3 regions of the Pantoea sp. USHLN298 genome follow, and region 2 is predicted to be linked to each of the others. Evidence: predicted binding sites of a transcription regulator. Region 2 holds the regulator's gene; each other region holds the start of a gene.
What was found. Region 2 encodes sigma-54, which starts transcription at its own class of promoters, with help from an activator protein. Its sites were predicted from a motif close to GTTGGCACANNTTTCGCTNT; they were not measured.

Region 1: glnA (glutamate--ammonia ligase) is a predicted target of sigma-54. The motif match lies at 7,359-7,378, and genes of this name have one in related genera.
Region 3: hydN (electron transport protein HydN) is a predicted target of sigma-54. The motif match lies at 5,286-5,305, and genes of this name have one in related genera.

What each region holds. Positions count from the first base shown of each region.
Region 1 covers NZ_JBBCRO010000010.1:6,998-17,136, forward strand. The annotation lists gene yihA (ribosome biogenesis GTP-binding protein YihA/YsxC) at 1-471, opposite strand, end outside; gene yihI (Der GTPase-activating protein YihI) at 1,024-1,548, shown strand; gene hemN (oxygen-independent coproporphyrinogen III oxidase) at 1,785-3,158, shown strand; gene glnG (nitrogen regulation protein NR(I)) at 3,197-4,606, opposite strand; gene glnL (nitrogen regulation protein NR(II)) at 4,614-5,663, opposite strand; gene glnA (glutamate--ammonia ligase) at 5,802-7,211, opposite strand; gene typA (ribosome-dependent GTPase TypA) at 7,648-9,471, shown strand; gene yihX (glucose-1-phosphatase) at 9,683-10,139, shown strand, end outside.
Region 2 covers NZ_JBBCRO010000004.1:405,039-415,177, forward strand. The annotation lists gene mlaD (outer membrane lipid asymmetry maintenance protein MlaD) at 1-367, opposite strand, end outside; gene mlaE (lipid asymmetry maintenance ABC transporter permease subunit MlaE) at 372-1,154, opposite strand; gene mlaF (phospholipid ABC transporter ATP-binding protein MlaF) at 1,159-1,974, opposite strand; gene WFK59_RS12820 (calcium/sodium antiporter) at 2,202-3,182, shown strand; gene kdsD (arabinose-5-phosphate isomerase KdsD) at 3,199-4,182, shown strand; gene kdsC (3-deoxy-manno-octulosonate-8-phosphatase KdsC) at 4,196-4,762, shown strand; gene lptC (LPS export ABC transporter periplasmic protein LptC) at 4,759-5,328, shown strand; gene lptA (lipopolysaccharide ABC transporter substrate-binding protein LptA) at 5,303-5,854, shown strand; gene lptB (LPS export ABC transporter ATP-binding protein) at 5,860-6,585, shown strand; gene rpoN (RNA polymerase factor sigma-54) at 6,634-8,067, shown strand; gene hpf (ribosome hibernation promoting factor) at 8,089-8,376, shown strand; gene ptsN (PTS IIA-like nitrogen regulatory protein PtsN) at 8,528-9,007, shown strand; gene rapZ (RNase adapter RapZ) at 9,055-9,909, shown strand; gene npr (PTS phosphocarrier protein NPr) at 9,906-10,139, shown strand, end outside.
Region 3 covers NZ_JBBCRO010000002.1:99,946-110,084, reverse strand. The annotation lists gene WFK59_RS05155 (proton-conducting transporter transmembrane domain-containing protein) at 1-106, shown strand, start outside; gene WFK59_RS05150 (respiratory chain complex I subunit 1 family protein) at 117-1,070, shown strand; gene WFK59_RS05145 (hydrogenase large subunit) at 1,114-2,838, shown strand; gene WFK59_RS05140 (formate hydrogenlyase complex iron-sulfur subunit) at 2,852-3,406, shown strand; gene WFK59_RS05135 (NADH-quinone oxidoreductase subunit B family protein) at 3,406-4,203, shown strand; gene hycH (formate hydrogenlyase maturation protein HycH) at 4,203-4,682, shown strand; gene hycI (hydrogenase maturation peptidase HycI) at 4,675-5,160, shown strand; gene hydN (electron transport protein HydN) at 5,375-5,920, shown strand; gene fdhF (formate dehydrogenase subunit alpha) at 5,944-8,115, shown strand; gene hypF (carbamoyltransferase HypF) at 8,245-10,139, shown strand, end outside.

The DNA.
Region 1 (10,139 bases), on a different contig from region 2:
CGCTTTACGGGCACCCGAGGCGAGCTTGTCTGCTTTGGTCAGCAGCAGCAGTACCGGGATGCTGCTTTCCACAGCCCATTGAATCATCTGCTGATCCAGGTCTTTAAGCGGATGGCGAATATCCATCAACACCACCAGACCTTTCAGCGCCTGCCGTTTTTGCAGATACTCACCTAATGCACGTTGCCATTTCAGCTTCATCTCTTCCGGGACTTCGGCATAGCCGTAACCGGGCAGGTCGACCAGGCGCTTACCTTCTGTTACTTCAAACAGGTTAATCAACTGGGTGCGGCCAGGCGTTTTACTGGTACGCGCCAGGCTTTTCTGGTTGGTTAAGGTATTCAGTGCGCTGGATTTACCGGCGTTAGAGCGGCCAGCAAAGGCGACTTCGATACCGGTATCGGCAGGAAGATGGCGGATATCCGGCGCGCTCAGGACAAAATGGGTTACGTGATAATTCAATTCAGACAAAGTGACACTCCAGAAAACGCATTAAGGCAATGGCGCCGATTATACGCGTTATGGCGCGAAAGTGCTCAACCGCTTGGCGATGGCGGCTTTTGTAAGAGATTTGCCATAGAGGTTGCCCGTTATGTCGTTTTTTACTTTAATTACTAAAAATAAAAAACAATATTATTCATTAGGTTATAAATAAGTGGTCTTTTTTTGCAGCAACTAATCTTGCCGCTGACTTGAGGCTTTTACCAGTTGGTCTACATTAGTGTGCAGTGCATGGCAGCACCCATCAGGATGATGCGCTCAGGGATGTCAGGAAGGCAAAGAGCGAGGGAGTGGAAATGGTCAGGGATATGGACCAGACAGGGATAAGGAAAAGCTCAGGGGAGATGAGCAGGCGCAGGATTGACCGGGATGTTGTGAGCCGAAAAGGATTTAAAACATGATTCCTTCTTATGAAGGTATGAAATAAGGCGACAGCTTGAGCTGTCGCCTTTTTTCTTTGGCTACTTTCTGCTAGATTTCGCCGCAATTCTATACTGAATAAAAAAGCCGGGACTGAACACTATGAAGCAACCTGCACGAGCTGCGCACGGCAAACCTGCCGTCAAAGCCAAACGTAAATCGCGTGACGATATTAATAACGAAGCTCGCGATCGCAAACGTGATAAAAAGCACCGCGGCCATGCGTCAGGCAGCCGTGCAAATCCGGCCGCAACGGACAACAACGGCGGACGCCAGGCCAGCCAGGCTAAAGATCCCCGCATCGGCAGCAAAAAACCGGTCGCGCTGATTGCGGATGGGAAAACTACGGCCGCCCCAGTGAAGAAAAGCGTGGCGAAACCGGCAGCAGAGAAAAAAGTACGTCTGACGCCGGAAGAAGAGCTGGCGAAGCTGGAAAATGACGAACGCCTGGATGCGCTGCTGGATCGGCTGGAAAATGGCGAAACCCTTTCGGCGGAAGATCAGGGCTGGCTGGACGCCGCACTCGATCGTATCGACGAACTGATGGAGCAGTTAGGCATCGCCATGGATGACGGCGATGACGAGCAGGCGGAAGAAGATATGTACCGTCTGCTTAAAGGCAACTAAGCCAATTTGATCGGCATGCGTTTTTCGCATGCCGCGCTTCTCAGGTAAACAACAATGTTTTGGCCTGGATCAATTTTCGCGCTGCTGGCGACATGTTATCTGCTGTGGTTATTGTTTAAACTACGTCGCCTGTCGCGCCTGAAGCAACGTTTACGTCGGGTTTCTTCTGCCCGCTCACCTTTCATCCCTTCTTCATCGCGACCTTCTCTTAGACGACGTCACCGGAAGGAGTGAGCATGCCATCGCTGCAGATTGATTGGGACCAGGCGCTGATTGAAAAATACAATTATGCCGGCCCGCGTTATACCTCCTATCCCACTGCGCTGGAGTTTAGCGAGCAATATGGTGAGGCCGATTTCCAGCGTGCGGTAGCGCGCTATCCGGAGCGCCCACTCTCGCTTTATGTTCATATCCCGTTCTGTCATCGTCTTTGTTACTTCTGTGGCTGCAATAAAATAGTGACGCGTCAGCGCCATAAAGCCGATCGCTACCTGGATGTACTGGAGCAGGAGATCATTCAGCGCGCGCCGCTGTTCCGCCAGCGTCAGGTGAGCCAGCTGCACTGGGGCGGCGGCACACCGACCTTTCTTGATAAGTCACAGATTAGCCGGCTGGTGGCACTGCTGAAGCAGCATTTTACGGTGGCAGACGATGCCGAAATGTCGATCGAGGTTGATCCGCGTGAAATTGAGCTGGATGTGATCGATCATCTGCGCGCGCTGGGGTTTAATCGCCTGAGCATGGGCGTGCAGGACTTTAACAAAGCGGTACAGCAGCGGGTCAATCGGGTACAGGATGAAGCGGTCATCTTTGGTCTGATGGCGCGGGCGCGTGAACAGGGTTTCAGCTCAACCAGCATCGATCTGATCTACGGTTTGCCGCTACAAACGCCGGAAAGCTTTGCCTATACGCTGCAGCGGGTGCTGGCGCTTAATCCCGACCGGCTGAGCGTGTTCAACTATGCCCATCTGCCCGCACTGTTCGCCGCCCAGCGAAAAATCAAAGATGATGAACTGCCGTCGGCGCAGCAAAAGCTCGATATCCTGCAGCAGACCATCGCTACCCTGACGCAGCAGGGCTACCAGTTTATCGGGATGGATCATTTTGCGAAGCCACAGGATGAGCTGGCCATTGCGCAGCGCGAAGGGCAACTGCATCGTAACTTCCAGGGCTACACCACGCAGGGCGACAGCGATTTACTCGGCCTTGGCGTCTCCGCCATTAGCATGATTGGGGACAGCTACGCGCAGAACCAGAAAGTGCTCAATACGTGGTACAGCAGCGTGGAGCAGCAGGGCAATGGCCTGTGGCGTGGTGTGGCGTTAACTGACGATGATTGCCTGCGTCGTGAGGTTATTAAGAGCCTGATCTGCAACTTCTCGCTCGATTTTGCGGCGATTGAAAATCAGTGGGGCATTCGCTTTGGCGACTACTTTGCCGAAGACCTGGCGCTGCTGAAACCGTTAATCGCGGATGGGCTGGTGGAGCAAACGACGACGGGCTTGCAGGTGACGGGGGTGGGGCGCTTGCTGATCCGCAATATCTGTATGTGTTTTGATCGCTACCTGCGTCAGAAAGCGCGTCAGCAGCAATTCTCCCGGGTGATCTGAACAGACGGGCTGAGTCTCCCCAGCCCGTCTCAGCAACCTTATTCCATGCCCAGCTCTTTCAGCTTGCGCGTCAGCGTGTTGCGTCCCCAACCCAGTAACCGGGCGGCTTCCTGTTTATGCCCCTGCGTATGGCGCAGGGCGGTAGTCAGCAAGGTGCGCTCCATCTCTGGCTGTGCTTCTGACAACAGATTCTGATGACCGGAACGCAGCGCGCGATCGGCCCACTGCGCCAGCAGCGTGGCCCAGCTGTCCGGCAGCGACTGCACCGGATTTTCCGGCGTACTGGATTCAAACAGTTCGGCCGGCAGATCCTGAATCAAGACTTCCTGACCGGCCGCCATCACCGTCAGCCAGCGACAGGTATTCTCCAGCTGACGCACGTTACCAGACCAGTGCAGACGGGTAAGCGCCGCTTCGGTTTCCGGATGCAGGATTTTCGCCTCTACGCCCAGCTCACGGGCGGCTACCTGCAGGAAGTAACGCGCCAGCCGTGGAATATCCTCACGGCGCTCACGCAGCGGTGGCAGATGCACACGAATGACATTCAGGCGGTGAAACAGATCCTCACGGAACTTGCCTTCCTGCACCCGCAGTTCCAGATTCTGGTGGGTTGCAGCGATGATACGCACGTCGACTTTGACCGGCGCATAACCGCCGACACGATAAAACTGACCATCGGCCAGCACGCGTAACAGACGGGTCTGCACGTCGAGCGGCATATCGCCAATCTCATCTAAAAACAGTGTGCCGCCGTCAGCCTGCTCAAAACGGCCCTGACGAATCTGGTTAGCGCCGGTAAACGCCCCTTTTTCATGGCCGAACAGCTCAGACTCAATCAAATCTTTCGGGATAGCCGCCATGTTCAGCGCGATAAAGGGCGCTTTAGTGCGGGGGCTGTGGCGGTGCAGCGCATGAGCCACCAGCTCTTTACCGGTACCGGATTCGCCGTTGATCAGCACGCTGATTGAGGATCGCGACAGACGGCCAATGATGCGGAACACATCCTGCATCGCTGGCGCTTCACCAATGATATCTGTGGTGGGTCCGCTGACCGGCTGATTACGCGGCTGCTGCTGCTCCTGATAGTGACTGATGGCGCGCTCAACCAGCGCAACCGCTTCGTCAATATCGAAGGGCTTAGGCAGGTAATCAAAGGCTCCTTGCTGGTAGGCGCTGACCGCCGCATCCAGATCGGAGTGGGCCGTCATTATGATGACCGGGAGCATCGGATGGCGCTGTTTAATCTGCTTCAGCAGCGCCAGGCCATCCATGCCGGGCATGCGAATATCTGATAATAAAACGTCCGGGGTTTTGGTCGAGAGTGCGTCCAGCACCTCTTTAGCGCTGTCAAAGGTGGCGCAGCTTAAACCGGCTCCAGTGAGCGCGCGTTCAAGCACCCAGCGGATGGAGCTATCGTCATCGACGATCCAGACTATCCCTCGTTGCATAGAAACCTCACTGGCGAATGGGCAGGTAAACCGAGAATTCGGTGTGTCCCGGCCAACTGTTAAATTCTATTTTTCCTGAATGCTGATCAATCAGGCTACGGGCGATGGAGAGGCCTAAACCGGTTCCGCCTTCACGGCCGCTGACCATCGGATAAAACAGCGTATCCTGCAGCTGGGCGGGAATGCCGGGGCCATCATCTTCAATATCAATCCGCGCCACCAGACGGTAACGGGTGCCGTGCAGCGTTAACTGGAACGCGGTACGGGTTCGAATCACAATGGTGCCGCCGTCGTCGCCCAACGCCTGCAGCGCGTTGCGTACCACGTTAAGCAGCACCTGTTCAATTTGATCGGGGTCGTGCGGCAGTTCCGGCAGGCTGGGATCGTAATCACGTACCAGAGAGACATTGTCCGGCAGCTCCATCGACACCAGATTGACCACACGCTCTGCCACCTGATGAATGCTCTGGGTGATGTGCATGCCAGGCTGCTGCGGTCCTAACAGACGATCGACCAGGTTTCTCAGCCGGTCGGCCTGTTCAATAATCACTTTGGTATATTCGTTCAGCGACGGATCGGGCAGGGCGCGCGACAACAGCTGGGCGGCTCCGCGTAATCCCCCCAGCGGATTTTTAATTTCGTGTGCCAGGCCACGAACCAAATCGCGAGCGGCCACCTGCTGGGCGTGCTGTAACTGTTCCTGACTGAGGCGACGCTGATTATCCATCGGCGCCATTTCCAGCAGAATTAAGCCATCGGGCAAACGCTGGGCGGTCAGCGACATGATGTGCGCGCGACCATCTACCACCAGCGTGACTTCACTGTCCGTAAATCCCTGGCCAGCCTCAAGACTCTCGCGCATCACCTCAATATTCAGCGAAAAGTAGCCGGTCAGTTCCGGTAACGGCGTGCCGAACAATTTACGTGAGCTTTGCGCCAGTAATTGCTGCGCCGCCGGATTGGCGTAGTGAATAACCAGGTCGTTATCCACCAACAAAATACTGTTGATTAACGCGTTGAGAATCTGCCCTGCGTCGGGCAGAGAGCCAGTTGCCATACAGCGTTCCTCTGCACTAAGTTAGTGCATTTTAGTCTTTAAGCCGGAATGAAGGCGAATGAACGGTGAATTCGCGGAGAAAAAAGCCCATCCGAAGATGGGCTGAAAGTTTCCACGGCAACAAAAACGTCTGACCAATTAAACGCTGTAGTAAAGCTCGAACTCTACCGGGTGTGGCGTCATGCGAACGCGGTCCAGTTCTGCTTTACGCAGTTCGATGTAAGCATCGATGGTTTCGTCGGTGAACACGCCGCCACGGGTCAGGAACTCGCGGTCTTCGTTCAGGGCGTTCAGCGCTTCTTCCAGCGAGCCAGCCACTTTTGGAATCTCAGCTTCTTCTTCCGGTGGCAGGTCGTACAGATTTTTATCCATCGCATCGCCAGGATGGATTTTGTTGATGATGCCGTCGAGGCCAGCCATCAGCAGCGCGGTAAACGCCAGGTATGGGTTAGCCGCTGGGTCCGGGAAGCGCGCTTCAATACGACGGGCTTTCGGGCTGGCAACCACCGGGATACGGATAGAGGCGGAACGGTTACGGGCAGAGTATGCCAGCATGACCGGTGCTTCATAACCCGGGACCAGACGCTTGTAAGAGTTGGTGGTCGGGTTCGCCAGGGCGTTGATCGCTTTGGCGTGCTTGATGATGCCGCCGATATAGAACAGCGCCATTTCAGACAGGCCGCCGTATTTGTCACCGGAGAACAGGTTCTGGCCACCTTTAGAAAGTGACATATGGCAGTGCATACCTGAACCGTTGTCGCCAAACATTGGCTTCGGCATAAAGGTCGCAGTTTTGCCGTAGGCGTGCGCCACGTTGTGCACGACATATTTGTAGATCTGAATTTCGTCAGCTTTTTTGGTCATGGTGTTGAAGCGGGTTGCCACTTCGTTCTGACCAGCGGTTGCGACTTCGTGGTGATGGGCTTCAACCACCAGACCCATCTGCTCCATGGTCAGACACATGGCAGAACGGATGTCCTGTGATGAGTCAACCGGTGGCACCGGGAAGTAGCCGCCTTTCAGACCTGGACGGTGACCTTTGTTACCGCCTTCGTATTCTTTGCCGGTGTTCCAGGCCGCTTCGATATCATCGATAGCCACGTGTGAACCGGAGGTCGATGAACCGAAACGGATATCATCGAACAGGAAGAATTCTGGTTCCGGGCCAAACAGCACGGTATCAGCTATGCCGGAAGAGCGCAGGAAATCTTCAGCGCGCTTGGCAATCGAGCGTGGGTCACGATCGTAGCCCTGCATGGTGCCAGGCTCGAGAATGTCACAACGGATGATCAGCGTGGAATCTTCAAAGAAAGGGTCCATGACCGCCGTGGTCGCGTCAGGCATCAGCACCATGTCTGATTCGTTAATGCCTTTCCAGCCACCGATGGAGGAGCCATCGAACATTTTGCCTTCTTCGAAGAAGTCAGCGTTAACCTGGTGAGCAGGGATAGTAACGTGCTGTTCTTTACCTTTGGTATCGGTAAAACGCAGGTCAACAAACTTAACTTCATGCTCGTTCATCATCGAGAGAACGTGTTCAGCGGACATACTCAACTCTCCTGGAAATGGTCATTGTCTACATGGTGAGGGAACGTCGTTGCCGGGAATGCGTTTCTGACTACTGCCATCCCTGACCTGGCTATTCCGGCACGCTCTTCACCCGTCGTCTGACTGGCGTTTGCGCTTAAAAGAGATAAAGCGAATTCTGTGCCAACTTTCGCGTAGTCAGTTAAATCGCCTTGTGGTGCACCTTTTTGTCCGGATTCACCTGCACCACGATGGTCGCCATGCACCATTATGGTGCTTATGGGTGATGATTGAGCACCAAATCGGTGCATCAGCCCAACTTAGTGCATTTTCTGCACCGGTAACAGGGCAAATTTACGCCCATGCAATAAACTTTCAGTGAAAAGTGTGATCGTGTTCAGTCTTCCGCTTAATCAGTGTACAATAACGCGCTATTTCTAATGCCTGAGGCAAAGCTGTGATCGAAAATTTGCGTAACATCGCCATCATCGCGCACGTTGACCATGGAAAGACCACCCTGGTTGACAAACTGCTGCAACAATCCGGTACTTTTGATGCCCGTACCGAAGCAACCGAGCGCGTGATGGACTCCAATGATTTGGAGAAAGAGCGTGGGATTACCATCCTCGCAAAAAACACCGCCATTAAGTGGAACGACTACCGTATCAACATCGTTGATACCCCAGGACACGCCGACTTCGGTGGTGAAGTTGAGCGCGTCATGTCCATGGTGGACTCGGTGCTGCTGGTTGTAGATGCGATGGATGGCCCTATGCCGCAAACCCGCTTCGTGACCAAAAAAGCGTTCGCGCATGGTCTGAAGCCGATTGTGGTTATCAACAAAGTAGACCGCCCGGGTGCGCGTCCGGATTGGGTTGTGGATCAGGTATTTGACCTGTTCGTCAACCTCGACGCGACTGACGAGCAGCTCGACTTCCCTATCATTTTCGCTTCGGCGCTGAATGGTATTGCTGGTCTGGAACACACTGATATGGCTGACGATATGACGCCACTGTATCAGGCGATCGTTGACCACGTTTCTCCACCACAGGTTGAAGCTGAAGCGCCACTGCAGATGCAAATCTCGCAGCTGGACTACAACAACTACCTGGGTGTTATCGGCATCGGTCGCATCAAACGCGGTAAAGTGAAGCCTAACCAGCAAGTCACTATCATTGATAGCGAAGGCAAAACCCGTAACGGTAAAGTCGGCAAAGTTCTGACTCACCTGGGTCTGGAGCGTATCGACAGCGATCTGGCAGAAGCGGGCGATATCATTGCTATCACCGGTCTGGGCGAGCTGAACATCTCTGACACCATCTGTGATCCACAGAACGTGCAGGCGTTGCCGGCACTGAGCGTCGATGAGCCAACAGTAACCATGTTCTTTAACGTCAACACCTCACCGTTCTGCGGTAAAGAAGGTAAGTACGTGACTTCACGTCAGATCCTTGAGCGTCTGAACAAAGAACTGGTTCACAACGTGGCGCTGCGTGTTGAAGAAACCGAAGATGCTGACGCGTTCCGCGTATCAGGTCGTGGTGAGCTGCACCTCTCTGTTCTGATCGAAAACATGCGTCGTGAAGGTTTCGAACTGGCGGTATCCCGTCCGAAAGTTATCTTCCGTGAAATCGATGGCCGCAAACAAGAGCCATTCGAGAACGTGACGCTGGATATCGAAGAGAACAACCAGGGTTCAGTCATGCAAGCCATGGGTGAGCGTAAGGGCGATCTGAAAAACATGGATCCGGATGGCAAAGGCCGCGTACGTCTCGACTACGTGATCCCAAGCCGTGGCCTGATTGGCTTCCGTAACGAATTCATGACCATGACGTCTGGTACCGGTCTGCTCTACTCCACCTTCAGCCACTACGACGACATTCGTCCAGGCGAAGTGGGCCAGCGTCAGAACGGCGTACTGATCTCTAACGGTCAGGGTAAAGCGGTTGCGTTTGCCCTGTTCGGCCTGCAGGACCGCGGTAAGCTGTTCCTGGGTCACGGTGCGGAAGTGTATGAAGGCCAGATCATCGGTATTCACAGCCGCTCTAACGACCTGACAGTTAACTGTCTGACCGGTAAGAAACTGACCAACATGCGTGCTTCCGGTACGGATGAAGCGACTACCCTGGTGCCGCCAATCAAGATGACGCTGGAGCAGGCGATCGAGTTCATCGATGATGACGAACTGGTTGAAGTCACGCCACAGTCAGTACGTATCCGTAAACGTCACCTGACTGAAAACGACCGTAAACGTGCTTCACGTGGTCCTAAAGACGCGTAATTCGCGCCTTTAATCGATAAAAAGCCCCGTTATAGGGGCTTTTTTTTGCCTGCAATTCCGATCCTGCACCACCAGGCCAGCGATGAGTAGGGTCTCAGCGCGCGCGTCTCAAGCGGTCATTGCCGTTTCCGCTTTTCTCTCCGCGGTTATCTGTTCAGCCCGCCCTTTTGCCGCTAGAGTGAATACTCCAGGGAACAGAAGGAGGCGCACCATGTTGTACATTTTTGATTTGGGCAATGTGATCATTGATATCGATTTTAACCGCGTGTTAGGTGTCTGGAGTGACCTTAGCCGCGTGCCGCTGGCGTCATTGCAAAGCCATTTTGTGATGGATGAAGCGTTTGAACAGCACGAGCGGGGCGAGATCAGCGATGAAGATTTCGCGTTAGCGCTGTGTGAAAAGCTGGAGATCGCCCTGAGTTACGAGCAGTTCACCGCAGGCTGGCAGGCGGTGTTTGTTGACGTGCGGCCTGAAACTCTGGCGCTGATGAACCGGCTGCGGCTGGAAGGACATCGGGTCGTGATCCTCTCCAATACCAACAAGCTGCACTGCGCCTTCTGGCCGACCCAGTACCCGGACGTGCAGCAGGCGGCGGATGCGCTCTACCTGTCGCAGGAACTCGGGATGCGCAAGCCGGAAGCGCGCATCTATCAGCACGTGCTGGAGG
Region 2 (10,139 bases):
CGGGATCGTCAAAACCTAAGTTTAGCGCCAGAAATTGTTCGCCCAGCAATCCCTGGGTGCGGATCGCCAGCGAACTGGTGTCTGAAATCTTATTGGCGTACTGATCGCTGATCTCCATAGTGACGCGTGGCAGCAGCGTTTTTGGCTCCAGCTCAATGTCGGTCACCCGGCCAATCACCACGCCGCCAATTTTTACCGGCGAACTGGCTTTCAGGCCGCCAATATTGTCAAAGGTGGCGTAGAGCTTCCACGTCGGTTCCGTGCCCATCGACTTCAAATCGGCGACGCGCAGCGCGAGAAACAGCGCTGCCAGTAACGCCATAATCATGAAAATGCCAACCCAGATTTCGCTTTTTTTGCTTTGCATTGCATCAGTTCCCAAACATCAGTGCTGTCAGCACAAAATCCAATCCGAGCACCGCCAGTGACGCGTGCACCACGGTACGCGTCGTCGCGCGACTGATCCCTTCAGAAGTTGGAATCGCATCGTAGCCGTTAAACAGCGCAATCCACGTTACGGTAACGGCAAATACCGCGCTTTTAATCAGGCAGTTCACTACATCGGAACGAAAATCAACGGCATTCTGCATCGCCGACCAGAAGAAACCGGGATCGATCCCTTTCCAGCTCACGCCGACCAGCGCTCCGCCAGCGATACCCACCGCGGTAAAAATCAGCGCCAGCAACGGCATGCTGATAAACCCCGCCCAGAAGCGCGGCGATACCACCCGGCGTAACGGGTCAACCGCCATCATCTCCATGCTGGAGAGCTGTTCGGTCGCTTTCATCAGGCCGATTTCGGCGGTCAGTGCGGAGCCTGCCCGTCCGGCGAACAACAGCGCGGTCACTACCGGCCCCAGTTCGCGCAGCAACGACAGCGCCACCAGCATACCCAGACTGGTTTCAGCCCCGTAAGTGGTTAAGACCAGATACCCCTGAAGGCCAAGCACCATGCCGATAAACAGACCGGAAACCACGATGATCAGCAGCGACAGCACGCCGACGCTATACAGTTGTTTAATCAGTAGCGGCGTGTGTCTGCGGAACGCTGGTTTGCCGACCAGCGCATGAAACAGCATGAGTCCTGCGCGTCCAAAACTGGCGCACGTTTCAATTCCCTGACGACCTAATGCCGCCAGCGCCTTCAACACCATCAGTTTAGTTACTCCCTGAGCCGGTTAAATCCGCGAGATAGTCGCCGGCAGGAAAACGGAATGGAACCGGACCATCCGCTTCTCCATCAATAAACTGGCGGACACGCGGATCGTTGTTTTCTCGCAGTTCCGGCGTGGTGCCGTGTGCGATAATTTTCTGTCCGGCCACGATATAGGCGTAGTCCGCAATACTTAATACTTCCGGTACGTCGTGCGACACCACAATACAGGTCAGCCCCAGCGCGTGGTTAAGTTCATCAATCAGTTTAACCAGCACGCCCATGGTAATCGGGTCCTGTCCGACAAAGGGTTCGTCGAACATAATCAGTTCTGGTTCCAGTGCTATAGCGCGTGCCAGCGCCACGCGACGCGCCATCCCGCCCGACAGCTCAGCCGGTTTCAGCTGCGCCGCGCCGCGCAGGCCGACCGCTTCCAGCTTCATTAATACCGTGCTGTGCAGTAACGGGGCTGGCAGTTGGGTGTGTTCACGCAGCGGCCAGGCAACATTTTCATACACCGTTAAGTCAGTAAACAGCGCGCCAGACTGGAACAGCATGCTCATTTTTTTACGCGCTTCATACAACTTAGCGCGTGATAGTGACGGGATGTTTTCGCCACGAAAAAAGATTTCGCCGCGGGTCGGCTGAAGCTGACCCCCAATCAAGCGTAGCAGAGTGGTTTTGCCGATCCCGGAGGGTCCCATTATCGCCGTCACCTTGCCTTTCGGTACGGTCAGCGAAATGTCATCGAAGATTTGGCGATCTCCGCGCGCGAAACTCACGCCACGAACCTCAACCAGATTCGTCTGCTGCTGGATCATTATTACCTCTTGTAAGGATCGGGCGTAAACATGGGTTACGATGGTAGCCTGTTCGGTCCTGATTCACGATAGCTTTACAGAAACTTATCGGTAAGATTTGGCGAAAACGGCCATTAAATTTACTTTTGCCTTTCAGACGGTCAAAATCAGCGCCTGATTCATCGCACAGAACCTGAAACCCGTCAGATAAGGCGTGCCGGCCTGGGGTTTTTACGCAAGGATTTTTCATGTTCGTAGCTTCTGCACTGCTGATTATCGGTTTGCTTTTACTGGCTTATGGTGCCGATCGTCTGGTGTTTAGCGCCTCGATACTCTGTCGATCATTTGGCATTCCGCCGTTAATCATCGGTATGACGGTGGTCAGCATCGGCACGTCGCTGCCCGAGATGATCCTCTCCTTCTCCGCCGCGCAGCATGGCCAGATGGATCTTGCTGTCGGCACCGCGCTCGGCTCGAATATTACCAACATTTTACTGATTCTGGGTGCCGCTGCGTTAATGCATCCGCTCAGCGTACACTCAAACCTGATTCGCCGGGAACTGCCATTAATGCTACTGGTGACGCTGCTCAGTGGTTTTATGCTGTTTGATAATCAGCTAAGCCGACTGGATGGCATCGGGTTGATCGCCATCGCCGCCATTTATCTGATGGTGGTGATCCGCATCGCGCGCAAAGCGGAACGGGATAACAACGATACCCTGACCCGTGAACAGCTGGCGGAACTGCCGCGCGATGAAGGCGGTAATACGGTGGCCTTCCTCTGGCTGGCGGTCGCACTGATTATCCTGCCGATGTCGACGCGGATGGTGATCGACAACGCCACGGTGTTTGCCGACTATTTTGGCGTCAGCGAGCTGGTGATGGGCCTGACGCTGATTGCGGTTGGCACCAGTCTGCCCGAACTGGCGACGGTGATTGCCGGCGCGCTGAAGGGCGAAGATGATATCGCGATCGGTAACCTGATCGGCGCCAACATTTATAATATTGCTATCGTACTGGGCCTGCCGGCGCTGATGCACCCTGGCAGCATCGACTACCACGCTTTCGCCCGCGATTACTGGGTGATGCTGGGCGTCAGCGCCCTGTTCGCCCTGCTCTGCCTGTTACGCCGCCGACGCGTGGGCCGCCGGGCAGGCGCACTTTTACTCTGTGGTTTCTTCGTCTGGGTGACGCTGCTGTGGATGCAGCCCGCGTTTATGGACGGCTAACAAGGACAGACTGACCATGTCATATCAGCAACCGGCAGTTTTTGATTTCCAGCGCGCAGGCAAAGCGGTATTGCGCATTGAGCGTGAAGGCCTTGAGCAGCTCGATCAGTACATTAACGACGATTTTACCCGCGCCTGTAGCCTGATCTACGGCTGCAAAGGGAAAGTGGTGGTAATGGGGATGGGCAAGTCAGGACACATCGGTAAAAAAATGGCGGCCACCTTTGCCAGTACCGGTACGCCAGCCTTTTTCGTCCATCCGGCTGAAGCCAGCCACGGCGATCTCGGTATGGTAAGCCAGAATGATGTGGTGATCGCCATCTCCAACAGCGGCGAGTCGAATGAAATTCTCGCGTTGATTCCGGTGCTGAAGCGGCAGAAGATCACGCTGATCTGCATGACTGGCCGGCCTGAAAGCGCGATGGGTCGGGCGGCCGATGTCCACTTGTGCGTCAGCGTCCCGCAGGAAGCCTGCCCGCTCGGCCTGGCACCCACCAGCAGCACCACCGCCACGCTGGTGATGGGTGATGCGCTGGCCGTTTCGCTGCTGGAAGCGCGCGGTTTTACCGCCGAAGATTTTGCGCTCTCGCATCCCGGCGGCGCGCTGGGGCGTAAACTGCTGCTGCATGTCGCCGATATCATGCACAGCGGCGATGAACTGCCTCACGTCACTCGTGACGCGTCGCTACGCGATGCCCTGCTGGAAATTACCCGCAAAAACCTCGGACTGACGGTCATCGTCGATGATCTGATGAAGATTGAAGGCATTTTTACCGATGGTGACCTGCGCCGCATCTTCGATATGGGTATCGATTTCCAGCACGCTACCATTGGCGAAGTGATGACGCCTGGCGGCATTCGGGTGCGACCTAATATGCTGGCGGTTGAAGCGCTGAACCTGATGCAAACCAAAAACATTACCTCGATCCTGGTCGCCGATGACGACCATCTGCTCGGTGTGGTACATATGCATGACATGCTACGCGCTGGCGTGGTCTGAACAGGAAATGAAAATGCAACAGGCAACTCCCCCGATTGATACCTGCTACGGACCGGTCAGCGCCGAGGTCATGGCCCGCGCCAGCCAGATTCGTCTGCTGATTTGCGACGTCGATGGCGTGATGTCCGACGGGGTGATTTACATGGGCAATAACGGTGAAGAGCTGAAAGCCTTTAATGTGCGGGACGGCTACGGCATACGTTGCCTGCTGACCTCCGATGTGGAAGTGGCTATTATTACAGGCCGTAATGCGCGTCTGATGGAAGATCGCTGTAAAACGCTCGGCATTCGTCATCTTTATCAGGGACAATCGGATAAGCTTTTGGCCTATGGCGAACTTCTGGATAAACTGTCTCTTTCCGATCGGCAGGTCGCCTATATCGGTGATGACCTGATCGACTGGCCGGTGATGGCAAAAGTGGGATTAAGCGTGGCGGTGGCGGATGCACATCCGGTGCTGTTGCCGCGTGCGCACTACGTGACGCGCATTGCTGGCGGACGCGGCGCGGTGCGTGAACTGTGCGATCTTATCTTAATGTCGCAGAACAAATTTGAGGATGCCAAAGGGCAATCAGTATGAGTAAAAGCAGGCGTTGGATGACGCTGATTCTGACCTTGATTGCACTGGTTTTAATCGGCTGGAATCTTACCAATCAGGATGAGAGTACGCCGGTTGCCACCGATGATCAGGCACCGACCTATACCAGTGCGGATTCACACACCGTGGTCTACAACCCACAGGGTGCGCTGTCGTATAAGTTGATCTCCGATAAAGTGACCTATTTTTCGGATCAGGAGATCAGCTGGTTTGATAATCCGGTCATGACGACTTACGACGAAAATAAAGTGCCGACCTGGAAACTCCGTGCGGACAAAGCAAAGCTCACTAAAGATCGTATGCTCTATCTGTATGGTCATGTTGAACTGAACACGCTGACGCAGGATTCTCAGCTTGAACGGGTCAAAACCGACAATGCCCAGATCAATCTTGTCACTCAGGATGTAACCTCTGACGACCAGGTGACGTTATATGGCCGTAGTTTTAACTCCACCGGCATGAAAATGCGCGGCAATTTACGGACAAAAAACGCCGAGTTAATCGAAAAGGTCAAAACTTCTTATGAAATTCAAAATGAACAAAAATAGCCTCAGGTTTTTACTGGCCAGCATGCTGCTGGCGAGCAGCGTACCTGCGCTGGCCCTGACCGGTGACTCGGATAAGCCCGTCAATATTGACTCACAGAACCAGGCGCTGGATCTGCAGGGCAATGTCGCGACCTTTACCGGCAACGTTATCGTCACCCAGGGTTCGATCAAAATCACCGCTGATAAAGTGGTCGTGACCCGTCCGGGCGGCGACAGCAAGAAAACCATCGTCGATGCCTACGGCAATCCGGCTACCTTTTACCAGATGCAGGACAGCGGCAAACCCGTTCAGGGCCACGCGGCAAAACTGCATTATGAACTGGCTAACGACTTTGTAGAGCTGACCGGCAACGCCTTCATTGAGCAGCAGGACAGCAACATCAAAGGCGATCGCATTACCTATCTGGTGAAAGAGCAGAAAATGCAGGCGTACAGCCAGGGCCAGAACAAGCGCGTCACTACAGTGCTGGTGCCATCGCAACTGCAGGATAAAGGTTCGTCCAACAGCGGAAAGAAGAGTAACTGATAGCTATGGCCACATTAATCGCAGAAAACCTGGCGAAGGCATATAAAGGCCGTCGCGTGGTAGAAGATGTCAGTCTGCAGGTAAAGTCCGGCGAGATTGTCGGCCTGCTGGGCCCGAACGGCGCCGGTAAAACCACCACTTTTTACATGGTGGTCGGTATTGTGCCGCGCGACGCAGGCCGCATTATTATTGATGATGAAGATATCAGTATCCTGCCGCTGCACGCCCGCGCGCGCCGCGGTATCGGCTATCTGCCGCAGGAGGCCTCGATTTTCCGTCGCCTCAGCGTCTACGATAACCTGATGGCGGTCCTGCAAATCCGTGACGATCTCACTGAAGAGCAGCGTCAGGATCGCGCCAACGAACTGATGGAAGAGTTTCACATCGAGCACCTGCGCGACAGCATGGGCCAGGCGCTATCCGGCGGTGAACGCCGCCGGGTCGAGATCGCCCGCGCGCTGGCAGCGAACCCCAAATTTATCCTGCTGGATGAGCCGTTTGCCGGTGTTGACCCGATCTCGGTCATCGACATCAAGAAAATCATCGAGCACCTGCGTGACAGCGGTCTGGGCGTATTGATCACCGACCATAACGTGCGCGAAACCTTAGCGGTGTGCGAACGGGCTTATATCGTGAGTCAGGGTCACCTGATCGCGCACGGCACGCCGAATGAAATTCTGGCAGATGAGCAGGTTAAGCGGGTTTATTTGGGTGAAGAGTTCAGACTCTGATAAGGTGTCGTAAATACTGATGTTTACCTGGGAACTACCATCCTGTCTATGAAGCAAGGTTTGCAACTCAGGCTCAGCCAACAGCTGGCGATGACACCGCAGTTGCAGCAGGCGATTCGCCTGCTGCAACTCTCTACGCTTGAACTCCAGCAGGAGTTACAGCTGGCACTGGAAAGTAATCCGCTGCTTGAACAGACCGATCTGCATGAAGAAATCGACTCTCGTGAGGCTCAGGAAGGCGAAGCGCTGGATACCCGTGAAGCGCTTGAGCAGAAAGAGATGCCTGATGAGCTGCCGCTGGATGCGACCTGGGATGAGATTTACACTGCCGGCACGCCGTCAGGCACCGGTACCGATTACCAGGATGATGAATTACCGGTTTATCAGGGTGAGACGACCCAGTCACTGCAGGATTACCTGATGTGGCAGGTTGAACTGACGCCGTTCAGCGATACCGACCGCGCCATTGCCACCTCGATCGTGGATGCGATCGATGACACCGGATACCTCACCGTTTCGCTTGAAGAGATTCTCGACAGCATCGGCAACGATGAGCTTGAGGCCGATGAAGTGGAAGCGGTGCTGAAACGCATTCAGCGCTTTGATCCGATTGGCGTTGGCGCACGCGATCTGCGTGACTGCCTGCTGGTTCAGCTGTCGCAATATGCGCCCGAAACGCCGATGCTGGCGGAAGCCCGGCTAATCGTCAGTGAACATCTGGATCTGCTGGCTAACCACGATTTTCGCAGCCTGATGCGGGTTACGCGCCTTAAAGAAGAGGTGCTGAAAGAGGCGATGCTGTTAATTCAGTCGCTGGACCCGCGTCCCGGTCAGTCGATTAATACCGGCGAACCGGAATATGTCATTCCCGACGTGCTGGTGCGTAAAGTCGGCAACCGCTGGACGGTTGAGCTTAACGCCGACAGCGTTCCGCGCCTGAAAATCAATCAGCAGTATGCCGCCATGAGCGGGGCGACGCGCAACGACAGCGACAGCCAGTTCATTCGCAGTAACCTGCAGGAAGCGCGCTGGCTGATTAAAAGCCTGGAAAGCCGCAACGACACACTGCTGAAGGTGACGCGCTGTATCGTCGAGCAGCAGCAGGCGTTTTTTGAGCAGGGCGAAGAGTACATGCGCCCGATGGTGCTGGCTGATATCGCACAGGCGGTAGAGATGCACGAGTCGACCATTTCCCGCGTGACCACGCAAAAGTATCTGCACAGTCCGCGTGGCATTTTTGAACTGAAGTACTTTTTCTCCAGTCATGTGAATACTGAAGGTGGCGGCGAAGCCTCATCGACGGCGATTCGCGCGCTGGTGAAAAAATTAATCTCGGCGGAAAATCCAGCCAAACCCTTGAGCGACAGTAAACTCACCTCCATGTTATCTGATCAAGGGATCATGGTGGCACGTCGTACCGTCGCCAAATACCGCGAGTCTTTATCCATCCCGCCATCGAACCAGCGTAAACAGCTGGTTTGACAGAAATGAGAAGGAAGACCTATGCAGCTGAACCTTACCGGGCAAAATGTTGAAATCACCGCACCACTGCGCGATTTCGTCAGCGGTAAATTTGCCAAACTGGAACACTATTTCGAACATATCAATCAGGTCTATATTGTCCTGAAGGTCGAGAAGGTCACGCAGGTGGCCGACGCAACGCTTCACATCAACGGTGGCGAGCTGCACGCCACGTCGGAAGCGGAAGATATGTATGCGGCCATCGATGGGCTAATCGACAAGCTTGCCCGTCAGCTGACCAAACACAAAGACAAACTGAAAAAACACTAACCTTCACGCTCGCTAAGCGCGCTCTGCGTGCAGAGCCGACAGTATGGGGCGGATATCCGCCCCGTTTTGTCATCTAAGCAAGCGCCATTCGCTCTCAGCATCATGACAGGCTGAGGGTTAATGACCAGGTTAACTCGCAAGTGAAACGATAATGAACAACGATCTAACACTGGAATTGAGCACAGTGCTTTCGCCCGACTGCACCCGCAGCGGCGTACACTGCCAGAGCAAAAAACGCGCGCTGGAAATTATCAGCGAACTGGCCGCTAAGCAGCTCAACCTGCCGCACCAGACGCTTTTCGAAGCGATCCTCACCCGTGAGCGCATGGGCAGTACCGGCATTGGTAACGGCATTGCCATTCCGCACGGTAAGCTGGAAGAGGATACGCTGCGCGCTGTCGGGGTGTTTATCAGCCTTGAGCAGCCGATAGCGTTTGATGCCGTTGATAATCAGCCGGTAGATCTGTTGTTTGCCCTGCTGGTGCCGGCTGACCAGTGCAAAACTCACCTGCACACCCTTTCACTGGTGGCGAAGCGTCTGGCGGATAAAACCGTCTGCCGCCGTCTGCGCGCCGCGCAGAGTGATGAAGAGCTTTATGCCATTATCACAGAAGGCCAGTCAGAGCAGTAACGCGTCTTTACCGGCTGCGAGCCGGTTTTAAAACGGGAGAGAAGGTCATGGTGCTGATGATCGTGAGCGGTCGGTCAGGCTCGGGGAAGTCAGTGGCGCTGCGCGCGCTGGAAGATATGGGTTTTTACTGCGTCGATAACCTGCCGGTGGTGCTGTTGCCCGAGTTAGCGAACTCGCTGGCGGAACGCAACATCTCGGCAGCGGTGAGTATCGATGTCCGCAACATGCCTGAATCCCCTGAAGTTTTTGAAACCGCGCTGAATAATCTGCCCGACACATTTTCGCCTCAGCTGCTGTTTCTTGATGCCGATCGTAATACCCTGATTCGCCGCTACAGCGATACCCGCCGTCTGCATCCGCTCTCCAGTAAAAACTTATCGCTGGAAAGTGCCATTGATGAAGAGAGCGATCTGCTGGAGCCGCTGCGTTCGCGTGCTGACCTGATCATTGATACCTCAGAGATGTCGGTGCACGAACTGGCGGAGATGCTGCGTACCCGACTGCTGGGCAAGCGTGAACGCGAGCTGACGATGGTGTTTGAGTCGTTTGGCTTCAAGCACGGTATCCCGATTGATGCCGATTATGTGTTTGACGTGCGCTTTCTGCCGAACCCGCACTGGGACCCTAAGCTGCGCCCGATGACGGGCCTCGATCGGCCGGTTGCCGCCTTTCTCGATCGCCATACCGAGGTGCATAACTTCATTTACCAGACCCGCAGTTATCTGGAACTGTGGCTACCGATGCTGGAAACCAACAACCGCAGTTACCTTACTGTCGCTATCGGCTGTACCGGCGGGAAACATCGTTCGGTCTACATTGCCGAGCAGCTGGCGGACTACTTCCGTTCACGCGGCAAGAATGTCCAGTCACGCCACCGTACGTTGGAAAAGCGTAAATCATGACCGTCAGACAAACCGTTGAAATCAAAAATAAGCTGGGCATGCATGCCCGGCCAGCTATGAAATTGTTTGAACTGGTGCAGAGCTTTGATGCTGAAGTGCTGCTACGCAACGAAGCCGGCACCGAAGCCGAAGCCAGCAGCGTGATTGCGCTGCTGATGCTCGATTCGGCACAGGGCGGACATATTGAAATCGAAGCCAGCGGACCGGAAGAGATCCCGGCGCTGGCTGCG
Region 3 (10,139 bases), on a different contig from region 2:
ACCCGCCCCGCTGGTGGCTGCGCTGCATCGTGGCTGGCTCGCGGCGTTCTGCCGACGTCTGGCGTTTATCGAACTGGCCGTGCTGCTGGTGGTAGCCGTTGCCTGAGGAACTGACTATGAAAACTTCACTGCTGTTTGCCGGATCGTTATGGCCGCTGGCGCTGCTGCAGGCGATCGCGTTGCTGGCGCTGGCACCGCTGTTTGCCGGCTTCAGCCGGGTCCTGCGCGCCCGGCTGCAAAACCGGCAAGGGCCAGGCCTGTTACAGGAGTACCGCGACCTCGGCAAATTGCTTAAACGTCAGAGCGTGGCACCGGCCGCGGCGGGCATCGCGTTTCGCAGTATGCCCTGTCTGCTGATCGGCGGACTGCTGACCATCGCCAGCGCGCTACCGATGGTGACGCTGGCATCGCCGATGGGTGCGGCAGGCGATCTCATCACCGTGCTTTACCTGTTTGCCGTGGTGCGGCTGGTCTTTGCCCTTGCCGGGCTGGATACCGGCAGCCCGTTCACCGGCATCGGTGCCAGCCGTGAAGCCGTGCTTGGCGTGCTGGTGGAGCCGATTTTGCTGCTCGGGCTGTGGGTGGCGGCGCTGGTCGCCGGTTCCACTTCGCTCAGCGCGATAGCTGCCCGGGTGCTGCACTGGCCGATCTCCTCGTCGTTAACCCTGATGCTGGCCGCGCTGGCCTGCGCCTTTGCCTGCTATATCGAGCTGGGCAAGCTGCCGTTTGACATGGCCGAAGCCGAACAGGAACTGCAGGAAGGTCCGCTGACTGAATATTCCGGTGCCGCGCTGGGCGTGCTGAAACTCGGCATCAGCCTGAAACAGCTGGTGGTGTTACAGCTGTTCCTCGGCCTGTTTTTCCCGTTCGGGATGGCACAACAGCTGACGCCGCTGGCGTTGCTGATTGCCGTCATCGCCTGTGTGGCGAAACTGCTGATCGCGCTGTTGGTGGTGGCACTGATCGAGAACAGCGTGGCGCGTCTGCGCTTTCTTAAAACCTCCCGAACCACCTGGGCAGGCTTCGGGCTGGCGTTTCTGGCGCTGGTTTCCTGGCTGGTCACAGGCTGATCCCCCCTTTTCTGCTCCCGCTGCGGCGGGAAGAGGCTTTGTCATGAATGAGTTCAGTAGCGCATTAAATCAAAACCCGGTCGGCAAAGAGTATCTGGCCGCGCTGGCGCAGCAGTTTCCGTCGGCACTTTCAGGCAGTGAATGGCAGACCGATACGCAGGTAACGGTCACCATCAGGCTCAACTGGCTACCGGAAGTGGTCGAATGGCTCTGCTACCAGCAGGGCGGCTGGCTGTCGGTGCTGTTTGGCAATGACGAACGCACGCTGTGCGGCAACTACGCGCTCTATTACGTGCTGTCGATGGAAAAAGGCGTGAAGTGCTGGATTACCGTGCGTGCCGAAGTGGACCCGGTGTCACTGGAGTTTCCTTCCGTCACCCCGCGCGTGCCGGCGGCGGTCTGGGGTGAACGTGAGGTCCGGGATATGTACGGTTTACGACCGGTCGGCTTGCCGGACGAACGGCGGCTGGTGTTGCCGGATGACTGGCCGGACGATCTCTATCCGCTGCGGAAAGATGCGATGGATTACCGTCAGCGTCCCGCCCCGACCACCGACGAAGAAACCTACCCGTTTATCTCTGAAACCAGAGCAGGCAATAAAATTGTGCCGATCGGCCCGCTACACGTCACCTCAGATGAACCGGGACATTTTCGGCTGTTCGTCGATGGTGAAGATATTATCGACGCCGACTACCGCCTGTTCTACGTCCATCGCGGCATGGAAAAACTGGCTGAAACCCGAATGGGCTACAACGAAGTGACCTTTCTGTCAGATCGGGTCTGCGGCATCTGCGGCTTCACCCACAGCGTCGCGTACACCTCATCAGTGGAAAACGCGATGGGCATTGTGGTGCCGGAGCGCGCCCAGATGATCCGTTCGATTCTGCTCGAAGTTGAACGCCTGCACAGCCATTTACTGAACCTCGGGCTGGCCTGTCACTTTGTCGGTTTTGATTCCGGCTTCATGCAGTTTTTTCGCGTGCGTGAACAGTCGATGAAGATGGCGGAAATCCTGACCGGCGCGCGAAAAACCTACGGCATGAATCTGATCGGCGGCATCCGCCGTGACATTCTCAAAGACGACATGATCGCCACGCTGGCGCTGGCGGCCAGTATGCGCCAGGAGCTTAACCAACTGGTCGATATCCTGCTCAGCACGCCAAATACCCGCCAGCGCAGCATCGGCGTCGGCATTCTCGACCCGCAGGTTGCGCGTGATTTCGCTAACGTCGGGCCGATGGTGCGCGGCAGCGGCCACCGCCGTGATATGCGCCAGGATCACCCCTACGCCAGCTACGCGAAACTGCCGTTCGAGCTCTGCAGCGAAACCGGTAACGACGTCTATTCCCGCCTGAAGGTGCGGATTCATGAGGTGTTTAACGCCCTGAATATGATCGAGTTCGGCCTGCAAAGCCTGCCCGGTGGTCCGCTGGCGGTTGATGGGTTTACCTATATTCCACACCGTTTTGCTCTCGGCTTCGCGGAAGCGCCGCGCGGTGATGACATCCACTGGAGCATGACCGGCGACAACCAGAAACTGTTTCGCTGGCGCTGCCGGGCGGCGACCTATGCCAACTGGCCGACGCTGCGCTACATGTTGCGCGGCAACACGGTCTCTGATGCCCCGCTGATTATCGGCAGCCTCGATCCCTGTTACTCCTGCACCGACCGCATGACGGTGGTCGATGTGCGCAAGAAAACCACGATCGTCGTGCCGTATAAAGAGATCGAGCGTTACGGCATCGAACGTAAAAATTCGCCGCTTTGAGGAGCCGCGCATCATGCTGAAACTGATTAAAAAAGTGCTCAAAACCGGGACCGTGACGGTAGCTTATCCGTTTAAGCCGCTGGATCTGGCCGCAAATTTTCGCGGCAAACCGCAATATAACGCCCAGCAGTGTGTCGGCTGTGGGGCCTGCGCCAACGCCTGTCCGTCAAATGCGCTGACCATGACCACGGCGGACGATGGCGCATCCCTCCGCTGGCAGCTGTTTCTCGGCCGCTGCATTTTCTGCGCCCGCTGCGAAGAGGTCTGCCCGACCGCCGCCATCCGGCTCTCGTCAGAATTTGAACTGGCGGTGTGGCGCAAAGAGGATCTGTTCGAGAGCGCTGACTTCCCGATCTGCCGCTGCCGGGGCTGCGGTAAACCTTATGCGGTACAGAAGGAGATCGATTTCGCGCTGAGTCTGTTACAGGAGAGCGCCGCGCTGAGTGACCAGCAGCTGGCTGACCGGCGTCAGCAGTATGAAACCTGCCCGGAATGCAAACAGCGGCTCAGGGTTTGCGCCAGTGACCGGATTGATATCGGTCGCCATTTGATCGGGGAGGCCCACTGATGAGTCAACTGCCGATTGCGCCCCGCGACGAAAATGGTCTGCCACAGCCGATCACGCTGGACCAGAGTATCGCCCGACTGAAATCCACCTTACTGAACAGTATCCGCCGTTCAGCCTATGTATACCGCGTGGACTGCGGCGGCTGTAACGGCTGCGAAATTGAGATTTTTGCTGCCATTTCGCCGCTGTTCGATGCTGAACGCTTTGGCATCAAAGTGGTGCCCTCGCCCCGCCACGCTGACATTCTGCTGTTTACCGGTGCCGTAACCCGCGCCATGCGGATACCGGCGCTGCGTGCCTGGGACAGCGCGCCGGACCCGAAAATCTGCATCTCCTACGGCGCGTGCGGAAACAGCGGCGGCATTTTCCATGACCTTTACTGCGTCTGGGGCGGCACTGACAAAATCGTACCGGTCGATGTCTATATTCCTGGCTGCCCGCCAACGCCAGCCGCGACAATTTACGGGTTTGCGCTGGCGCTGGGCCTGCTGGACCAGAAAATCAAAGCGGAGCCCCATCATGCGCTGGCGGCCGAACCGGCCGCGTTATTACATCCCGGACTGCCGCAGCCGCTGCGGGTACTGCTGGATCGCGAAGCGCGCCGGATGGCCGGTTACCGTTATGGCCGCCAGATTGCCGATCGGTTTATGGCGCTGATGACGGCGCCGGGCGCTCAGCCGGTGGACCAGCGCCTGTCGGCGTACCTTGAGCAACAGGGCGATCCACGTCTTAACGAAATCATCGGCCAGCTGCAGCAGATCTATCAGCAGGTTCAGCGTGGCGAGGTACGCCTGTAATGCGCACGGATAACGATCAGCGCTTCGCGCGCCATCAGCCGGTGGCCGGTCATCAGCCGCACAAAAACAAAGTGATCTTCTATTCGCTGAGCAGCAAGTTTGTCGATGAGAAAAGTGCGCAGCAGCGCAGTGCGCAGCCGGTACAGGAGGTGGTCTATTACAGCCTGGCCATCGGCCATCATCTGGGCGTCATCGACTGCCTGCAATCCCGTCTTGAGTGCCCGCTTGATGACTATCAGCAGTGGGTAAATTGCCTGCCAGAAAACAGCGCAGCCCGGCACAAACTGGATGGGGTGCAGCGCTTCGGGGAGATCACCATCGACAGCACGCATACCCATTTACTGGCGCTGGCGCTGCGTGCGGCTCGTCCGCAGATGAGTGCCCTGCAGCAGGGCTGGAGCGATCGGCTCATCGCCCTGCTGACCCGGATTGAACACGACCCCGCCCTCTACCTGATGGTCCGGAGATACGATGCCTGATTTCACCTCGCGTTACGCGCTGCTGTGCGTCGGAAACAGCATGATGGGCGATGACGGTGCCGGTCCGTGCCTGGCGGAGCGGTGCGCTGAACATCCGCTGCCCGGCTGGACGGTGGTGGACGGCGGCGCGGCCCCGGAAAACGATATCGGGTATTTACGTGAACTGCGCCCGCAGCATCTGGTGATCGTTGATGCCACCGATATGGGACTGGCAGCGGGCGAGATGCGTCTTATCGACGAAGAGGATATTGCCGACCTGTTCATGATGACCACCCACAACCTGCCGCTGAGCTTTCTGATTCAGCAACTGCGCAGCGATATTCCGGCTATCACCTTTGTCGGCATTCAGCCCGACGTGGTGGCCTTTTACTACCCGATCAGCGCCGCTGTTGAGCGGGCCGTTATCGATCTGCATCAGCGGCTGCCTGCGCTGGAACAGGGGCTGGGAATCGCCCCTTTCCGGGCGGCAGGCGCCTGACAACGGCGTCGTCATAACTGTCGGAATGATGACGAAACCCAGCTGACGTCAGCAGCCGGTTTCGTCACTTCCGACGACAGCCGATATAACCCACTGAATAAAAACTAAAAAAATTAAATACGCAAGCTGGCACGCTTTATGTATTACCCCTACAGCCCTCTCGTCAGGCCGGTGTGATCCGGCGTCAGACGAAATCCCCAATCAGGAGATTCAGATGAACCGGTTTATTATCGCCGACCCGAAAAAATGCATCGGCTGCCGCACCTGTGAAATTGCCTGTGTGATGGCGCACAGTGAATCGCAGGATATTTCACAGCTTAACGCCGTTACCTTCGCACCGCGTCTGCACGTTATCAAAGGCGTCAATCTCAGTACGCCGGTGATGTGCCGCCAGTGTGAAGATGCGCCCTGTGCCAATGTCTGTCCGAACGGTGCCATTCTTCGCGCCGCCGATCATGTGCAGGTGATGCAGGAACGCTGTATCGGTTGTAAAACCTGCGTGGTCGCCTGTCCCTACGGCGCGATGGAGGTGATCACCCGACCCGTTTTCCGTCAGAACGGGGCAGCGATGGTCGCCACCTCAGATAAAGCCGAGGCGCACAAATGCGATTTGTGCCACACCCGCCCGGACGGCCCGGCCTGTATGCAAACCTGCCCGACCAAGGCGCTGTTCGCCATTGATCGCAACCAGTTGCAGGAAATGAACGCAGAAAAACGCCGCCGTGCGGCGCTCGACAGCCCCTCTCCGCTGCTGTTTTAACCCCGGATTAAGGAAACCCTCTTATGAATAAAGTCACGACCGTCTGCCCCTATTGCGGGGCTGGATGTAAATTGAACCTGGTTGTCGATAATGGAAAAATCATCCGCGCGGAAGCGGCGAATGGCGTCACCAATCAGGGCGAATTGTGCCTGAAAGGTTACTACGGCTGGGATTTTCTCAATGACACCAAACTGCTCACGCCGCGGCTGACCCAGCCGCTGATTCGCCGTGAAAAAGGCGGTAAATTTGAAGCCGTCAGCTGGGATGAAGCCATCCGCTACACCGCGCAGCGCCTGGCGGCGATCAAACAAAAACATGGCCCGCGCGCCATCATGACCACCGGATCGTCACGCGGCACCGGCAATGAAACCAACTTTGTGATGCAGAAATTTGCCCGCGCGGTGATCGGCACCAACAACGTCGATTGTTGTGCCCGCGTCTGCCACGGACCCTCAGTATCAGGATTGCAGGCCACGCTGGGTAACGGCGCGATGAGTAACTCCATCGGTGATATCGAAAACTCAAAATGCCTGCTGGTGATCGGCTATAACTGCGCAGACTCGCATCCCATCGTCGCCCGTCGGGTGATCAAAGCCAAAGAAAAAGGGGCGCAGATCATCGTCTGCGATCCGCGCCGCATCGAAACCGCCCGGATTGCCGATCAGCACCTGCAAATCAAAAACGGCTGCAACATGGCGCTGGTCAATGCCTTTGCCCATGTGCTGATCGAGGAAGATCTGTATGACCACGACTATGTGGCGAAGTACACCGAAGGCTTTGAGGAATACCGTAAAAATGTTGCCAGCTACTCCCCGGAAGCCGTAGAGGAGCAGACCGGCGTCTCCGCCCGGCAAATCCGTCAGGCGATGCGCACCTACGCCGCCGCCCCGTCTGCCACCATCATGTGGGGCATGGGCGTTACCCAGTTTGGTCAGGCGGTTGATGTGGTGAAAGGCCTGGCGGGCCTGGCCTTACTCACCGGCAATCTTGGCCGGGCCAACGTCGGCGTCGGCCCGGTGCGCGGACAAAATAATGTGCAGGGTGCCTGTGATATGGGCGTACTGCCGAACGAATTTCCCGGCTATCAGTCGGTCACCGATCCGAAGATTCGGGCGAAATTCGCCGCAGCCTGGGGCATTGATGTGGATCAGATGGATGCCGAAATCGGTTACCGCATCACCGAAATTCCGCATCTGGCGCTGGAAGGCAAGGTCAAAGCCTATTACATCATGGGCGAGGACCCGTTACAGACCGAAGCTGACCTGGGGCTGGTACGTAAAGGCTTTGAGGCCCTGGAATTTGTGGTAGTGCAGGATATCTTCATGACCAAAACCGCGGAGCAGGCCGACGTCATTCTACCGGCGACCTCGTGGGGCGAACACGGCGGCGTCTTTTCCTGCGCCGACCGGGGATTCCAGCGCTTTGAGAAAGCCATCGAACCGAAATATAACGTCAAACGCGACTGGGAGATCATCAGCCTGCTGGCGACCCAGATGGGTTATCCGATGCAGTACCAGGATAACCAGCAAATCTGGGACGAAATGCGCAGCCTCTGCCCGCTGTTTTACGGCGTCACTTACGAAAAAATGGGTGAACTGGGACACGTTCAGTGGCCCTGCACCACGCTTGAAAGCCCAGGCACGCCCTGGCTCTACGCTGACAATCACTTCGACACCCCTACCGGTAAAGGTCAGCTGTTTGCCGCGCCGTGGCGCGCACCGGCTGAACTGCCCGACGGCGACTATCCGCTGGTGCTCTGCACCGTGCGCGAGGTCGGTCACTACTCCTGCCGATCAATGACCGGTAACTGTGCCGCCTTGCAGACGCTGGCCGACGAACCGGGCTTTGTGCAGATGAATCCGGCTGATGCGCAGGCGCTGAATATCGGCGATCAGCAGCTGGTATGGGTCGCTTCACGGCGCGGCAAGGTGATCTCACGCGTCAACTACAACGAGCGTATCAACGTCGGTGCGGTCTACATGACCTATCAGTGGTGGATCGGCGCCTGTAATGAACTGACGCAGGATAATCTTGATCCGATCTCCAAAACGCCAGAGACCAAATACTGTGCGGTCAACGTCGAGCAGATTGCCGATCAGCGCTGGGCCGAAAACTACGCTCATCAGACCTACAGTGATATGAAAGCGCGCCTGCGCAGCGCGGTGGAAGATGTGATCCCGATCGTCGCGGTCTGATGCTGACCAGCCTGCTGAGTCGCGGCCCGTTTCGTGCGGGTCGCGGTCAAGGCGCAACGCCCGGTATCCGGCTGGCAAAACCGCTCAGCCGGTCTGCCGCGCGAAACTGAAAAAAAGGAGTCGCCGTTCATGTCTGCTTCCGGCTTACGCATCCGCATTAGCGGTAAAGTTCAGGGCGTCGGCTTCCGGCCTTTTATCTGGCAGCTGGCCAGCCAGTTGCAGCTGCGCGGTGAGGTCAGCAACGACAGCGCCGGTGTGGAAGTCAGGCTGCTGCAACCGCTTAACATCGACGCCTTGTTAGCACAGATAGCACGCGACTGTCCGTCGCTGGCGCGTATCGATAGCCTGAGTGTGGAACCTTTCGACTGGCAGACGTCGCCGCAAAACTTCACGATCGCTGACAGCCGTCGCAGCCGGATGAATACCCAGGTGGTGCCCGATGCGGCAACCTGTCCGGCTTGTCTGCAGGAGATGGCGAGCACGGACGATCGCCGGTTTGGCTACGCCTTCACCAACTGTACCCACTGCGGCCCGCGTTTTACGCTGATCCGCGCCATGCCTTACGATCGCCCTTTTACCAGCATGGCCGCCTTCACTCTCTGTCCGGCCTGTCAGCAGGAGTATCAGAATCCCGCCGATCGGCGCTTTCACGCGCAGCCGGTCGCGTGTCCGCACTGCGGCCCTCGCGTCAGTGCGACGTTACAGAATGGCGATCTGCTGGCGCAGGATGCAGCAGCCATAGCGCGGGCCGCGCGGGCACTCCGGGCCGGCAACATCGTTGCCATTAAAGGGCTCGGTGGTTTTCATCTGGCCTGTGACGCCACGCAGCAGGCAGCGGTGATGCGTCTGCGGCAACGCAAACGGCGACCGTCGAAGCCGCTGGCGGTGATGCTGCCGGATATCAGCTGGCTGATGCGGTGCAGCGATGAAGGCGGTGATAGCGGCGCGCAGCCTGAGCGGCGTACGCTGCTGACTTCATCTGCCGCGCCGATTGTGCTGACTCCGCACAGCGCGACGTCACCGCTGTGCGCCGCGATTGCGCCCGGACTGGATGAGGTCGGGCTGATGCTGCCCTTTACGCCCCTGCATCATCTGTTAATGCAGGCCTGTCAGACGCCGCTGGTGATGACCTCCGGCAATATCAGCGACGCGGCACCACCGCTTACCAATGAGGCGGGCCGCTGTCAGCTCGCGGCGATCGCCGACCTGTGGCTGCTGCATAACCGGGATATCGTGCAGCGCGCCGATGATTCGCTGGTGCGTGCGACGCCAGCGGGAACGGAAGTGTTACGCCGGGCGCGCGGTTACGTACCGGACGCCCTGCCGCTGCCCGCCGGATTTGATCGCCCGCCGCCGCTGCTGGCGCTGGGCGGTGACCTGAAAAACACCTTCTGCCTGGTACCGGGTAAGCAGGCCATTCTCAGCCCGCATTTTGGTTCAGTCAGCTATAGCGATATTGCCGCCCAGCAGCAGCAGGCGATCGCCCATTTTCAGCAGCTTTATGACTGCACGCCGCACTACGTGGTCTGTGATGCGCATCCCGGCTCGGTCAGCCAGGCGCAGGCGCAGCGCCTCGCCATCAGCAAAATTGAGGTGTTTCACCATCACGCCCACATCGCCGCCTGTCTGGCTGAACATCAGTGGCCGCTGGACGGCGGGACAGTGGTGGGACTGGCGCTGGACGGTCTCGGCTACGGTGAGGATGGGGCGCTGTGGGGCGGAGAATGTGTGCTGGCCGACTATCGGCATTGTGAACATGCAGGCGGATTACCGGCTGTCGCGCTGCCGGGAGGTGACCGTGCCGCCCGGCAGCCCTGGCGTAACTTACTGGCGCAGTGGCAGGCGTTTGTGCCGGACTGGCAGACGCATCCCGATGCACAGGCGCTGTCAGCACATCCGTGGCAGCCGCTCTCCAGAGCCATCCCCGCCGGCGTAAACGCGCCGCTCGCCTCCTCCTGTGGCCGTCTGTTTGATGCCGTTGCTGCCGCCCTCGGCTGCGCGCCCGCCACCCTGAGCTGGGAAGG